Linked DNA regions of Bernardetia sp. MNP-M8. The protein of the gene in region 1 binds, or shares a complex with, the protein of each later gene. Links are inferred from orthologs where the notes say so. Each region holds a gene or a part of one and is shown on either strand. Other genes may lie near its edges. The genes, in order: uvrB and V9L04_RS12460.

What was found.
Region 2: the proteins of uvrB (region 1) and V9L04_RS12460 are in contact, whole or in part, in a crystal structure (PDB 7EGT), measured with the Thermus thermophilus proteins. The link is inferred for Bernardetia sp. MNP-M8 from one-to-one orthologs. Residues at the interface, in WP_096411307.1 of Thermus thermophilus: Glu23, Leu25, Arg26, Asp27, Gly28, Glu29, Arg30, Phe31, Arg55, Glu326, Asp327, Phe328, Glu379, Ser382, Gln383, His398, Gly400, Arg401; in WP_096412145.1 of Thermus thermophilus: His654, Arg656, Phe657, Gln666, Asp668, Glu669, Lys680, Arg681, Leu682, Ser683, Lys685, Tyr686, Ala687.

What each region holds. Positions count from the first base shown.
Region 1 is NZ_CP147012.1:594,724-597,940, forward strand. Bases 324-3,205 are described here. They hold uvrB (excinuclease ABC subunit UvrB), read right to left. Parts: upstream 2,839-3,205; coding sequence 808-2,838; downstream 324-807. Other genes in these bases: V9L04_RS02590 (TonB-dependent receptor), read right to left, coding at 324-692; bshB1 (bacillithiol biosynthesis deacetylase BshB1), read right to left, coding at 3,118-3,205. Also shown: more of V9L04_RS02590, read right to left, coding at 1-323; more of bshB1, read right to left, coding at 3,206-3,217. UniProt on the Escherichia coli protein: The UvrABC repair system catalyzes the recognition and processing of DNA lesions. A damage recognition complex composed of 2 UvrA and 2 UvrB subunits scans DNA for abnormalities.
Region 2 is NZ_CP147012.1:3,049,540-3,052,855, forward strand. What follows is about bases 189-3,169. They hold V9L04_RS12460 (UvrD-helicase domain-containing protein), read right to left. Parts: upstream 2,832-3,169; coding sequence 546-2,831; downstream 189-545. Other genes in these bases: V9L04_RS12455 (YebC/PmpR family DNA-binding transcriptional regulator), read right to left, coding at 189-425; V9L04_RS12465 (hypothetical protein), read right to left, coding at 2,955-3,169. Outside these bases: more of V9L04_RS12455, read right to left, coding at 1-188; more of V9L04_RS12465, read right to left, coding at 3,170-3,305. UniProt on the Escherichia coli protein: A helicase with DNA-dependent ATPase activity. Unwinds DNA duplexes with 3'-5' polarity. Translocates on single-stranded DNA with 3'-5' polarity. Initiates unwinding more efficiently from a nicked substrate than double-stranded DNA.

The DNA.
Region 1 (3,217 bases):
AACGTTTCTAAATCAGCAAAATGATTAGGGTTCGGAATTTCTACACCCTCTATACGCCAAAGCATTCCCTTTGGGCTATTTCCACGCACAACTACACCATTATTGTCTATTTCGCTAGTTGCTACACCTGCAAAAGCAGAAGCCAAACGAGCAGGGTCATCAAATCCACCTGCATAACGACGGGCTTCTTCCATGCTTAGGGTTCTTCCTCCTGATAAAATCATTGCATTTTGTGGTGTTCCATGTTCTTCTTGTGCTGTAATGACGACTCCTTCCAATTCAAAACCATCATCTTTCAAACGCATTTCAACAACAGTTTCATTGACTGAATTGACAATCACTTCCATCTGACGAGTTTGAAAACTCACATAACTTACCTGCAAAATATGACGACCAATAGGAACATTTTTGATTTTGAAATTTCCTGCACTATCTGTAGTCACTCCCATTAGAGGTTCTATATCTAATATAATTACATTAGCGAAAGGTACAGGTTGTCCAGTTCCCTCTTCCAAAATTTTTCCACTGATAGTTTGTGTAAGTGTTTGGCTATTTGCCTTATCAATTAAAAATAAAGAAAAAAGAGTGAGTAGTGTAAATTTTGATAAATTGAAAAATGAATGAATTGCAGTTTTGTAAAAAGCAGCAAAATTAGTTTTCTTATTATTTGATTTATTTTGTAGTGTTTTCATTGTTGCGTTTTAAATTTGAGTGAATTAAGAAACTTTCTTTACTCAAACGACGCATACAAACCGTACTTACCCTACCTTTGTATTTATTTAAATCTTGTTAATTATTTTTATTAGCTTACTCTGCCTTCACTTTTTCCTCTCTCAAATTCTGTAATTCTTGCCATTCATCACGCAGTCGTGCAGCTTCCATAAAATTGAGTTCTTTGGCTGCCGTTTCCATTTTTCGTTTGGTTTGGTCAATTACTTTCGATAGTTCTTTTATATTCATTCCCTTAATAACTGGGTCAATAACGATAGTCATTTTAGATTCTTCATAGAATTCTTTTGGTAATGATTTAGCATCTGCAACCGAAGTTTGTTGCATAATAGCTTCCTTAGATTTGAAAACAGTTGTTGGTGTAATTCCATTGGCTTCGTTGTATTCTTGTTGAATTTTACGACGACGGTTTGTCTCATCAATCGAAAGGCGCATTGAAGGGGTAATTTTGTCAGCATACATAACCACATGACCGTTTGAGTTACGAGCAGCACGTCCGATAGTCTGAATAAGCGAACGTTCGTTTCTCAAAAATCCTTCTTTATCTGCATCTAAAATAGCCACCAAAGAAACTTCTGGCAAATCCAATCCTTCACGTAACATATTTACTCCAATCAAAACATCAATTACACCCAAACGAAGTTCACGAATAATTTCTATTCTATCCAAAATCTTTACGTCAGAGTGAATATAACGTACTTTCATTTGTAGCTGCTCAAAATAACGACTGAGTTCTTCTGCCATTCTTTTGGTAATTGTGGTAACTAAAGCACGTTCTCCATTGGCTATCGTTTTATCAATTTCATTCAAAAGGTCGTCGATTTGTGTGCGTGTCGGACGCACCTCAATAAGTGGATCAAGAAGCCCAGTAGGTCGGATAATCTGTTCTACAATAACGCCTTCACTTTTTTGCAATTCATAATCAGCAGGAGTAGCTGTAACAAAAACAGCTTGGTCAATCATCGATTCAAATTCATTGAAAGTAAGTGGACGATTATCAAGCGCAGCAGGAAGTCTAAAACCATGATCAACAAGCGAAATTTTACGAGAACGGTCGCCTCCCCACATCGCACGAATTTGTGGAACAGTTACGTGGCTCTCATCAATTATCAATAAAAAATCTTTTGGGAAATAATCTAACAAACAAAATGAACGTTCGCCAGCCTTACGATTATCAAAATAGCGTGAATAATTCTCAATTCCAGAACAATAACCTAACTCTTTCATCATTTCCAAATCCGATTCGGTGCGTTCTTTTACACGAGCAGCTTCTTCAAAACGTCCGTCATTTTCATAAAAACGGATTCTGTCTTCTAAGTCAATTTCTATTTCTTCCATCGCTCTTGTAATAGTGTCTTTGCTCGTTACAAACAAACTAGCAGCAAACAAAAGCATATAATCTTCATCATTGATTTTCTTTCCCGAAACTGGATCTATGCGCTGAATTGCCTCTATTTCATCTCCCCAAAAGTAAATTCGGTATGCAATATCAGCATACGCAGGATAAATATCGACGGTATCTCCTTTTACTCTGAATGTTCCTCGTGCAAATTCTTCTTCGCTTCGGCTATACATAATGGCTACCAAATCCAATAAAAAGGCATTGAGAGAAATTTGGTCGCCTGTACTTATTTTCAAGCTGTTTTCTGCAAACTCATTCGGATTTCCCAAACCATAAATACAAGAAACAGAAGCAATTACGATTACATCTTTTCGTCCAGACAGAAGAGATGCTGTTGTACTCAATCTTAGTTTTTCAATATCTTGATTGATTGCTAAATCTTTTTCGATATAGGTATCTGATGCCGAAATATAGGCTTCTGGCTGATAATAATCATAATAAGAAATAAAATATTCGACTGCATTATCAGGAAAAAATTGTTTAAATTCTCCGTAAAGCTGAGCTGCCAAGGTTTTATTATGACTAATAATCAGTGTCGGACGACCAAGTTTTTCAATGACATTTGCCATCGTAAATGTTTTACCTGAGCCTGTTACACCCAAAAGCACTTGAAAGTCTTCACCTTCTTCGATGCCTTTTACTAAAGCAGCAATGGCTTTTGGTTGATCGCCTGTTGGTTTGTAGGGAGAATCTATACGGAAATTCATATTTGAGTCTTCAGTTATCAGTAAACAGTTATCAGTAAATTTCTTTTTTTGTTTCTTCGAAACTCTCTAAAATTTCTGATTAATCTAAACAAAGATAACTAACTAATACGAAAATGTTTTTTGAATTTTGGAGAAATTATTTTGAAAGGTAAGACAAATGCACAAAATTTTTCTGTGTCTATTTAATTAAAGCAAATCATACTAGTTATTCACTTTGTAAATTGATATTACTCTGACAAATAAAATTTCGTGCATTTGACCTAGTAGAAATTCACAAAGCTATATTAAATCTGTAATGTCTTTTACTCCAAGTTGTGCCGTTTTGATAAAACCTTCGCCATAATTTACTTGAATAGCTTGTCCAAACTCTTTTGCTCGT
Region 2 (3,316 bases), 2.5 Mb from region 1 along the record:
TCGGCTTCAATTTCGAAAACTCCAGTTCTATCGAACATAAATTCTAATGAGCCTGTTTTTCCTAAAGCTCCTCCACAACGATTGAAGTGCATTCTTACCATAGCAACTGTTCTGTTTGAGTTGTTGGTAGCACATTCTACCACTACAGGAATTCCGTGCATAGCATAACCTTCATATACAATTTCTTCAAAATCGCCATCTTCTTTTGAGGAAGCTCTTTTAATAGCAGCTTCTACTCTATCTTTTGGCATATTGAAGCCTTTTGCATTTTGCATTGCCGTTCTTAGGCGTGGATTTGTGTCTGGGTCTGCTCCTCCCTCTTTTACTGCAATGGCAATTTCTCTTCCTACTTTTGTAAAGTTACGAGCCATTGCGCCCCAACGTGCAAATTTGGCTTTTTTGCGATATTCAAATGCTCTTCCCATTTCTCTATTTTTTTATAAAAGTGTGTTCTAACTGATTAATCAAAATTATTTACAAAATTAAAAAAAATAGTTGAAGGCTGCTTATTTCTTAGAAATCTTTGTCGTAGAAAAAAACATAAATTACTCCTCAACCACTCTCAACTTAGCAAAACTCAAGATAAGTGTTTTATCGCCTTCGGTATCAAAACCAATAATGGCACGTTTTCCACTTGTCGAAGAATCAATTTTTTTGACTGTTCCAAAACCAAATTTTGGATGTTCTACTCTAATTCCTTCTACAATATCTTCTGATTTGCTAGAAACAAAAGGAGCATTATTGATAGAACTAAGAGGTTTTAAATTACTGCCTGTTTTTGTTGTCTCTGTGTCTTTTTCCTTCTCTTTTGCAGCACGATGACGCATAAAATTGGTCATGTGATTTGGGTTATTTCGTTGAATGGAACGAGAACGAGCATTGAATAATTCTTGGTCAATCTCAAACAAAAAACGTGAAGGTTCACACGAATTAAAACTACCAAAACGATAACGCTGTAAAGCATACGAAAGTGTCAAGCGTTCTTTTGCACGAGTAACAGCAACATAAAACAAACGACGTTCTTCCTCCAAATCTTGCTGCGAAGTTATCATTCTTGAAGAAGGAAAAAGTTCTTCCTCCATTCCAACCAAATAAACATACTCAAACTCTAATCCTTTGGCTGCGTGAATAGTCATCATCGTAACAGCATCTTCATCTTCACTGGCTTGATCGACAGAAGATAAAAGTGCAACTTCTTGTAAAAAAAGTGAAAGTGAAGTATCAGGTTCTTCTGTTGTAGCTTCACTGAGTTTGTTTTGTACAAATTCTTGTGTTGCATTCAAAAGCTCTTGAATATTTTCATATCTTGCTCTTCCTTCTAAGGTTTCATCATCAAAAAGTGCTTTTACAATTCCTGAATGTTGAGCTATATATTTTGCTGCTGTGAAAGCATCATTTTCAGAGGCAATAATTCGGAATGCTTCGGCAAGTTCTCCAAATTTTTCTACACTTGTTCCTGCTCGTCCTTTTCCTAAATAAGCTGATGCGTGGCGAGCTACTTTCGAAAGAGGAACATTATTTTCTCTTGATGCCAAAAAGACTTTCAGGACGGTTGTGTTTCCGATTCCTCTTTTCGGATTGTTAATTGACCTTCTTAACGCTTCTTCGTCTTCTGGATTGACAGCCAAACGAAAATATGCCAACATATCTTTAATTTCTTTTCGTTGATAAAATGAAAGTCCACCAATGATTCTGTATTTTATATTTAGTCTTCGTAGTGCTTCTTCCATTGTTCTGGACTGTGCATTGGTACGGTACAGAATAGCAAAATCGTTTAGTCTAGCATTTTTTTGCGCTCTCGTTTCAAAAATATTTCCTGCTATTATTCGTCCTTCTTCTTGGTCTGATGTAGCTCTAATTAATTCTATTTTTTCTCCTGCAATATTTTCTGTCCAAACATTTTTTGGAATCTGATTTTTATTGTTTTTTATAATCTTGTTGGCAGTCTCTACAATTGTTTTGGTAGAACGGTAATTTTGCTCTAATTTAATAATTTCTAAGTCTGGATAATCTCTTTCAAAATTCAAAATATTACGAATATCTGCGCCACGAAACGCATAAATACTCTGTGCATCATCTCCCACAACGCAAATATTGAGGTTTACGGCAGCTAATTTTTTGATAATTTTGTATTGAGCAATATTTGTATCTTGAAACTCATCAATCAAAATATATTTGAAACGATGCTGATATTTGTGTAGAATATCTTTATGGTCACGAAAAAGTACAAAGGTTTGATACAATAAATCATCAAAATCCATTGCATTGGCTTTAAAACAGCGAGTTGCATACGTTTGATAAATTTTTCCAAAATGTGGACGTTTTGCCATTGCATCTTCCGACAAAAACTCTGCATTCTGATTGTATTCTTGGGGAGAAATAAGGGCATTCTTGAGACTGCTTATTCGATTATACATGGCTGCTGCTGCATAAATTTTGTCATCTACTCCCATTTCTTTGACGATATTTTTTATCAAAGACTTCGAATCATCTGTATCATAAATACTAAAACCTTGACGGTAGCCTAATCTATCGCCATCATGACGCAAAATACGAGCAAACATAGAGTGAAAAGTTCCCATCCACAAATCTCTGCCTGTCGTTCCTACCAAATTTTCGATACGCTCACGCATTTCTTTGGCTGCTTTGTTGGTAAAAGTAAGAGCCAAGATTTGCCAAGGAGCAGTTCCGTTTTCTAATAAATTAGCTATTCTATACGTCAAGACACGAGTTTTGCCCGAACCTGCTCCTGCAATCAATAAACATGCGCCTTCGGTTTTGAGTACGCCTAATTGCTGCTTTTCGTTTAAGTCTTTTATGAAATCTATCATGCTGTATGTTTTTATAAACCGTCGTTGAGGTCTGAACCGTCAACGAGGCATCGTTTTTTCTATTCTACTAAGCAAAGTTACAGAAAAATTAGCAAGTCTTAGCAAGTCAAGATTTTATCCTTTCTATTTCTTGTACTTATCAATTAGATTTTCTTTGGTTATAAAATATTTTCCTTTAAACCAATCCCCTTGCATCTGATATGCTTTTCCATTTGTGTATAATGTATCAATTGTATTATCTGTTTTGTAAATCAAAAATTGATGTGTTTTCATAAATTTCACAACTTTTGCTTTTTTTGCTTTCTTTACTTCTACCATAAACTTCTCTTTGAAATCATCTTGCATTTCAATTTTAGTAGATGATTGATAAACTTCTATCTTTTCAATTTTATCTAATCTAGAAATAATTTGTTTATTTTTAGAAGAGCAAGAAAACAGAAAAAAGGACAGAAGTACGACAATAATGGATTTCATAGTTTTTTTAG